3 regions of the Novosphingobium sp. BL-S-33 genome follow, and region 3 is predicted to be linked to each of the others. Evidence: riboswitches for the same ligand, from Rfam matches in the RefSeq annotation. Region 3 holds a riboswitch; each other region holds the start of a gene.
What was found. A riboswitch is a leader RNA that binds a small molecule or an ion and turns the genes downstream of it on or off. The one in region 3 is predicted to bind cobalamin.

Region 1 (2,257 bases), on a different replicon from region 3:
CGAGGCGGAGACACGCCAATCGATCGAATCCGACGTGCCGCCCACGCCGGCACGCGCCGAGACGGTATCGTGCGTGCCCGCTTCCACCGCGAAGCTGCCTTCCAGCGGCTTGGTCGGGGCACGGGTGGTGACATTGATGACGCCGCCGATGGCATCGCTACCCCAGAGGATCGACTGCGGACCGCGCAGGATCTCGATGTGATCGATATCGTCGGTGAAGAGGTTGGAGAAGGCATAGCCGCCCGCCGTCGAAGACGGATCGGCGAGGCGCATGCCGTCGATCACCATCACGCTCTGACCGGCATCGGCGCCGCGAATGCGTAGGCTGGTGGTCGTGCCGTAGCCGCCGTTGCGCGAAAGGCTGATGCCCGGCGTGCGCAGCAGCATGTCGGTGAGGGCGATCGGCTGCGCGGAAACGATGTGTGCGTCGTCGAGGACGGTCACCGTCTGGGCGACGCGATCGGCCGCCAGCGGGGTGCGCAGCGCGGTAACGACGATGCTGTCGCCACTATCTGCTTCGTCGGCGAAAGCCATCGTCGGGCAGGCCGCCGCGAGGGCCGCGAGCGAAACCGTGGTGGCGAAAATCCGGAACGTCATGGGTTTTCCTTCAAACAAGCATCGAAGACCCCCGCCGAAGCGCGAGCACCGGCAAGGCAATGGCTGTCGTTGCGCGAGGAAAAAGCCCCCTCGTTCACCCGGCACACCCTGTCCGGACGAAGAACGACTGCGTCAGGCAGGTCTCCTGGCTTGCGGGTCAATGCCGTCTCGGCCGCCTTCTCAGAATCCTGCCAAGTCAATGGCTTCGGCTCCAATGGCGAAATGGCCGCACGGCTCGCCGCTCACAGTTGCAGGGGCAGCCCGGGTCTTGAACCCGTGTTCCCTTTTGATCCTCTTACGAGGAACCTGTCGCGGCGCGGCAACTATCGTGCGGGCGCCCCGCTGGCAAGTGCCCGAAGCTTGCGCGCGCCCGCGAAGTGCCATAGGTCCGCCCCTGCAAAGGGTGCCCGAGAGGGCTTAATCGGGAAGTCCGGACCTGCGGGGAAACTCGCGGGACAGGCCGGCACTGCTCCCGCAACTGTAACCGGGGATGCGCCCCGCCACGCGCCATTGGGACCGGACGGTTCCGAGAAGGCGGCGGAAGGCGCGACGATCCGGGAAGTCAGGAAACCGGCCCCTTGCCGTCGTTCCTCTGCGCGGGCGGGATGCACCGGGCGGACGAGGGCATGGTTCCCGTAGCGGGAAGCAGCCCTGGCGAGACGACAGTCGAAGTCGTGTCGAAAGGAGCCTGCCAGAGTGACACCGATCCGCTGATCCTCTCGCCGGGGCGATATCGCCCGGGGCCTTTCCTGCACGCCTTTCCCCAACCGCCTTGGGAGATCCCAGACCATGAACCGTTCCGCCAATCCGCCATCCGCCCGCGTCAGCCTCTTCGTGTTTGCCGCGCTCGCCGCCGTCATGCTGGTGACGCGCACCAATTCGCTGAGTCAGGTCGTCCACTTGCCAGACACCGACCTTGCGAGCTTCTTCGTGCTCGGCTTCTTCGTCCGCCGTGTCATCGGTTTCGCCGCGCTGTTCGCGCTCGGCTATGCGATCGATGTCGTGGTGATCTCGGTGCTGGGCGGTTCCGGATTCTGCTTTACCCCGGCCTACGCGATGCTGGTCCCGGCCTATGGCGTGATGTGGCTCGCCGGGCGCGTGGCGGCGGCGAAGCTCGGTGACCGCCTTGCCGCCCTGCCTGCCATGGCCGTGCTGCTGATCGCCGCCACTTTCACCTCGCACTTGCTGTCGAGTGGCGGGTTCTACTTCCTTGGCGGCCGTTTCCCCGATCCGACGCTGGCCGGGTTCCTGCCGCGTATCGGGCGCTATTTCCCGACAACGCTCCTCTCCACGCTGCTGTGGTCGGGCATCGCCGCCGCGCTCTGGGCGCTGGCTGTGACGGTGCGTCCGGCTCTGCACGAGGGCCGCAAGTGACCGCCTGCCCTGCCCTGCTGGTCGCCGCGCCCGCCTCGGGGCAGGGCAAGACGCTCGTCACCGCCGCGCTCGCCCGCCGCCACGCCCGCGAGGGGCGGCGCGTGCGCGTGTTCAAGTGCGGGCCCGACTTCCTCGATCCCATGATCCTCGAAGCAGCGAGCGGTGCCCCGGTGCATCAGCTCGACCTCTTCATGGTGGGCGAGGCCGAGTGCCGCGCCCTGCTGTATGACGCCGCTTGCGAGGCGGACCTGATCCTTGTCGAAGGGGTGATGGGCCTGCACGATGG
Region 2 (2,257 bases), 890 kb from region 3:
CAGCCGCGCCACCAAACGCATGCCGAACGCCGCCAGCGCCAGCACCGCGAAGATCGCGAATGACAGCAGCGTGGCCGCCATGCTCGCTTCGGGCGCGGAGACCGCAAGTCCGTGCGCCAGCACGCGGGCCACGCAGGCCGCCGCCAGCGAAGACAGCGCATAATTGGCCGGAACCGCCGCCAGCAGTCTGGCCGCGAGATTGCCTTTGCCGATGCCTTTACGGACCTTGCCCGCGCGCGTGTTCATGACGGCTCCGAAAGTGCGCCTTGGTCGCGTTATTGCGAACCATTCGCATTTCTGACGCTGCTAACAGAGTCCCAACTTGCGAGTCAATCGCATTAGATGCAAAATCGAGGGGATCTGCACCGCGAGCCTGATGCGTTGCTCATCGTCATCGCGTTTTGGATCGGCCTGCGCGTGCGATCCCGGCGCTTGCCCGGGGCCCGACACTTGCGGGCGGACACGGCGACGGCTAGGAGCCTGTCTGTCCGCCGCAGCCCCCGACCGGGGCGACGGTGAACACCATTATCGCGCCGGTGCCCCGCAAGGGGCTTAAAATGGGAACACGGTACGAGTGGCCTGCCACTCCAATCCGGGGCTGTCCCTGCAACTGTAAGCGGCGAGCGCGATGCACATTCGCGGCGGGGCAAAGCCTCTGCCCGCAGCCACTGGGCCGGACGCTAAGTCATGCGAGGCCTGGGAAGGCGGTGCATCGTGCCGTGACCCGCAAGCCAGGAGACCTGCCGGGGTCGATGTCGCTCTTGCCCGGGTCCAGGGATTGGCCAAGGCACGGTAACTCTCCGTCTGAGCGACGTGATGCATGCGGCCGGGGCCGCAGCGGCATGCCACGTCGGGCGCTCGCGCGCCTGCCCGACGCCCGTGTGTCCGCGTCGTCCGCAAGAGACGGCCTGTCCCGCCGCTTCCGAGTTACCGGCGCGCGGGAGACGATACATGAGCAAAGTTCCCACCACCGTCATCACCGGCTTTCTGGGCGCCGGCAAGACCACGCTGATCCGCCACCTGCTGCAGAACGCCAAGGGCCGCCGCCTTGCGCTGATCATCAACGAGTTCGGCGATGTCGGCGTGGACGGCGAACTGGTGAAAGGCTGCAATGACGAGGCCTGCCCGGAGGACGATATCGTCGAACTGGCCAACGGCTGCATCTGCTGCACCGTCGCCGACGATTTCCTGCCGACCATGCAGAAGCTGCTGGACCGCGAGAACAAGCCCGATCACATCATCATCGAGACCAGCGGCCTTGCCCTGCCCAAGCCGCTGGTAAAGGCCTTCCAGTGGCCCGACATCCGCACCCGCGCCACCGTGGACGGCGTGGTCGCGCTGATCGACGCCGATGCCGTCGCGGCCGGCCGCTTCGCCACCGACGAGGCGGCGCTGGCGGCAGCACGCGCGACCGACCCGATGCTGGACCACGAAAGCCCGCTGGAAGAACTGTTCGAGGAACAGCTGGGCTGCGCCGACATGGTCGTGCTCAACAAGACCGACCTCGTCGACGCCGATGCCCTCGCCCATGTCGAAACGCTGGTGCTGGCCGAGACGCGCCCCGGCGTGAAGATCGTGCGTGCCAATCATGGCGCCGTCGACATCGCCGCGCTGCTGGGCATCACCGCCGCTGCCGAGGACGATCTCGATTCCCGTCCCTCGCACATCGATGGGCTGGACGAGGATCACGACCATGACGACTTCGACAGCTTCGTCGTTTCCGGCAGCGATGTGGTCGATCTCGACGCTCTTCTCGCCCGTCTGAAGGACCTGATCGCAGAGCACGACGTGCTGCGCGTGAAGGGCATGGTCGCGGTTTCGGGCAAGCCGAGCCGCCTTGTGGTGCAGGCCGTGGGCCCGCGCATCCAGCACTTCTACGACCGTGCGTGGCTGCCGCAGGACGTGCGCCGCACCCAGCTTGTCATCATCGGCCAGAAGGGGCTGGACCGCGCCGCCATCGAGGCTGGGCTTGCGCATGTTCTCGGCACGGTAGCGGCTTGAGGTTCTCCCTCATGCCCACCTTCGCCCCCCCCCCCTACCCTCGTAATTACGGACCCGCGAAGCGGGTGAAGCAATCCAGAGTCGCGCAGAGCCGCACTGGATTGCTTCGCTACGCTCGCAATGACGAGTCAGAGTTCTGTCGCAGTTGCGGGGGGAACGCCTGATGCACCTGCTGTCCGCCACGCCGGGGACGATCTCGGGCGGCGAGGAGGCGATCGACCTCGACCAGTCTCCCGGCGACATGGTGATCCTCACC
Region 3 (2,257 bases):
TTTCGGTTCCGACAGTGAATTGCAGGCTATCTGCAAGCTCCCACTGCTTGCGCGCGGTGAGGCCGGTGACCCAGCGCTTGTCGTACTGCTCGATCTGCGCGCTGGTGCCGTCCGGGTCACTGTAGGTGGGGTTCGAGTACATGTTCCAGTCGTAGTACTGGGCGTAGAGGTTTGCGCTCCAACTGGCCTGCGTCACGCCGACATTGCCGACGAAACGCGTGGTCCGCCCGCGCGCGGAAGGATCGGGCGAGCAAAACACATCGGGGCAGATGTCCGAGCCGATGATGCGCTCGGGGATCTGTTCGGTCGGCCGCCAGGTGGCGTGATAGGCGTGGAGCGAGGCTTCCAGCTTTCCCTCGCCAAGCGGCACCGCGTACTTCGCGAAAACCGCGTAATGGCGCAGATGCTCGGCCTCTTCCCAGGGCCCGTCATAGCGCTTGGCTTGCCCGACAAGGGTGAGATCGCCGCTGCCCAGATCCTTGATCGTGCCGCCCGCTGCGAGACGCCCCGCATTGTAGGAACCGCCTTCCACCGAGACCCAAGGCCGGTCGAACCCATCGATAGTGGTCATGTAGGCCGCGCCCGCCAGCGCAAAATCGCCGCCATCCGCGCGATAGGGCCCTTTACGGAAATCCTCCCGGGCGACGATCTCGGGGATCAGGCCGTTGAGGTCGAGATAGCCCTGCCCGTGGCCGTGCGTGCGCAAGTTCATCTGCACGCCGTCGATATAGGTCGTGAAATCGGTCCCGTGATCGAGGTTGAAGCCCCGCAAAAAGTACTGGTTTGCCTTGCCGCTGCCCGAATGCTGGGCGGCGACCATGCCCGGCACGGCTTCCAGCAATTCGGCGACGCGAAGCAGGGGGCGGACCAGCAAGTCCGAGCCTGCCACGCTGCCCTCACTGGCGGCATGGGCCTCACCGATCTTCGCCTCGCCGCGGCCGAAGACCACGATTTCTTCGGCGGTTCCAGCGTCCGACGCGGAAGGCGCGTCCTCCGCAAGGGCAGGAGTGGAAGCAATCGCGCACAGGGCCACGCATGCGCAAAATGCAGTTATACGGAAAGTCATCAATATTTCCCCGGCGTCTTGCGACTACCGGCAGAGACCTGCCGCCTGCGACGGTCGGCGCGCGTGGACGGCCGGACGCCCGAGGCGACCGTTACGCGAACCGATGCGGTCTCCACCGCTCGTTCGTCGCTCAGACGGAAAAATCACCGGGCCCCGGCCATCCCCTGGGCCAAAGCGAGAGCGACCAGACGCCGGCAGGTCTCCTGGCTCACGGGTCACGGCACGATGCACGGCCTTCCCAGGCCCCGCATGACTTAGCGTCCGGCCCAGTGGCTGCGGCAGGCGTCCTTGCCCTGCCGCGATGTGCATCGCGCTCGCCGCTTACAGTTGCAGGGACAGCCTCGGATTCAGGGGCGAGCCCCCTCACCGCGTTCCCTATTAAGCCTCTTTCAAGGCACCGGCGCGATCTTGCCCTTCCGGTCCACAGGACGCGGAAAGACGGCGCCTGCTAACTTGCCCCGCAGGCGGACGCAAGGGCAGGAAGCGCGTTTCGGATTGTTCCGGCGATGTTTTCGGGCTGAGGAGATGTGTTCGGGGCGCTTACGGCTCGCACCGTCTGAGCGCTGCGGCGGCTTCGTCGAATGCCGTCCAGGTGCGCTTGGCAAGGCTCCCCCCGACGCTGCACCGCCGCACGCCCAGATCCGCGAAAGCGCGAATACTCGCATCGTAGTCGTGGATGACGACATTGACCGGCTTGGGCGCAACGGCCGACACCAGTTCGGCAACGGCGCCCAGATCGAGGATGAACGGCACGAACAGGCAATCCGCGCCGGCTTCGGCATAGGCGACCGCTCGGGCGATACTCTCCTTCGCAGTCATGCCCGGCACCCGGAAATTCTCGTTGCGGCCGATCAACATGACAGCCGGATCGATCGCATCGATTGCCGCCCGCGCGGCGGCAATGCGCTCTACCGCAAGGCCAAGGTCGTACATGCTATGGCCCGACCAATCCTCAATGGATAGGCCCGCAACGCCGGTATCCACCGCCAGCGCGACGTTCGCGGCCACCTCGTCCGGATAGTCGGCAAAACCGTTCTCGAAGTCGGCATTGACCGGCAGGTCGGTCGCGGCGACCAGCATGCCGAGATGGTCCAGCACTTCGTCACGGCTGAGCTGGCCATCGTCCCTGCCGGCAGCCCACGCGGCGCCCGCGCTGGTGGAGGCAATCGCCTTGAAACCCAGCTTGGCGAG

Region 1: it holds a riboswitch for cobalamin, as region 3 does, so the genes downstream of both, AC1VVM_RS06350 (hypothetical protein) here and AC1VVM_RS20000 (TonB-dependent receptor) in region 3, are expected to answer to the same signal.
Region 2: it holds a riboswitch for cobalamin, as region 3 does, so the genes downstream of both, cobW (cobalamin biosynthesis protein CobW) here and AC1VVM_RS20000 (TonB-dependent receptor) in region 3, are expected to answer to the same signal.

The regions. Positions count from the first base shown of each region.
Region 1 is NZ_CM166474.1:1,341,358-1,343,614, reverse strand. Features, by position in the region: gene AC1VVM_RS06355 (TonB-dependent receptor plug domain-containing protein) at 1-597, opposite strand, end outside; cobalamin riboswitch at 716-922, opposite strand; cobalamin riboswitch at 982-1,190, shown strand; gene AC1VVM_RS06350 (hypothetical protein) at 1,387-1,971, shown strand; gene AC1VVM_RS06345 (cobyrinic acid a,c-diamide synthase CobB) at 1,968-2,257, shown strand, end outside.
Region 2 is NZ_CM166475.1:1,929,977-1,932,233, reverse strand. Features, by position in the region: gene AC1VVM_RS24920 (hypothetical protein) at 1-246, opposite strand, end outside; cobalamin riboswitch at 519-762, shown strand; gene cobW (cobalamin biosynthesis protein CobW) at 952-2,001, shown strand; gene cobN (cobaltochelatase subunit CobN) at 2,165-2,257, shown strand, end outside.
Region 3 is NZ_CM166475.1:730,764-733,020, forward strand. Features, by position in the region: gene AC1VVM_RS20000 (TonB-dependent receptor) at 1-1,066, opposite strand, end outside; cobalamin riboswitch at 1,243-1,483, opposite strand; gene AC1VVM_RS20005 (isocitrate lyase/PEP mutase family protein) at 1,607-2,257, opposite strand, start outside.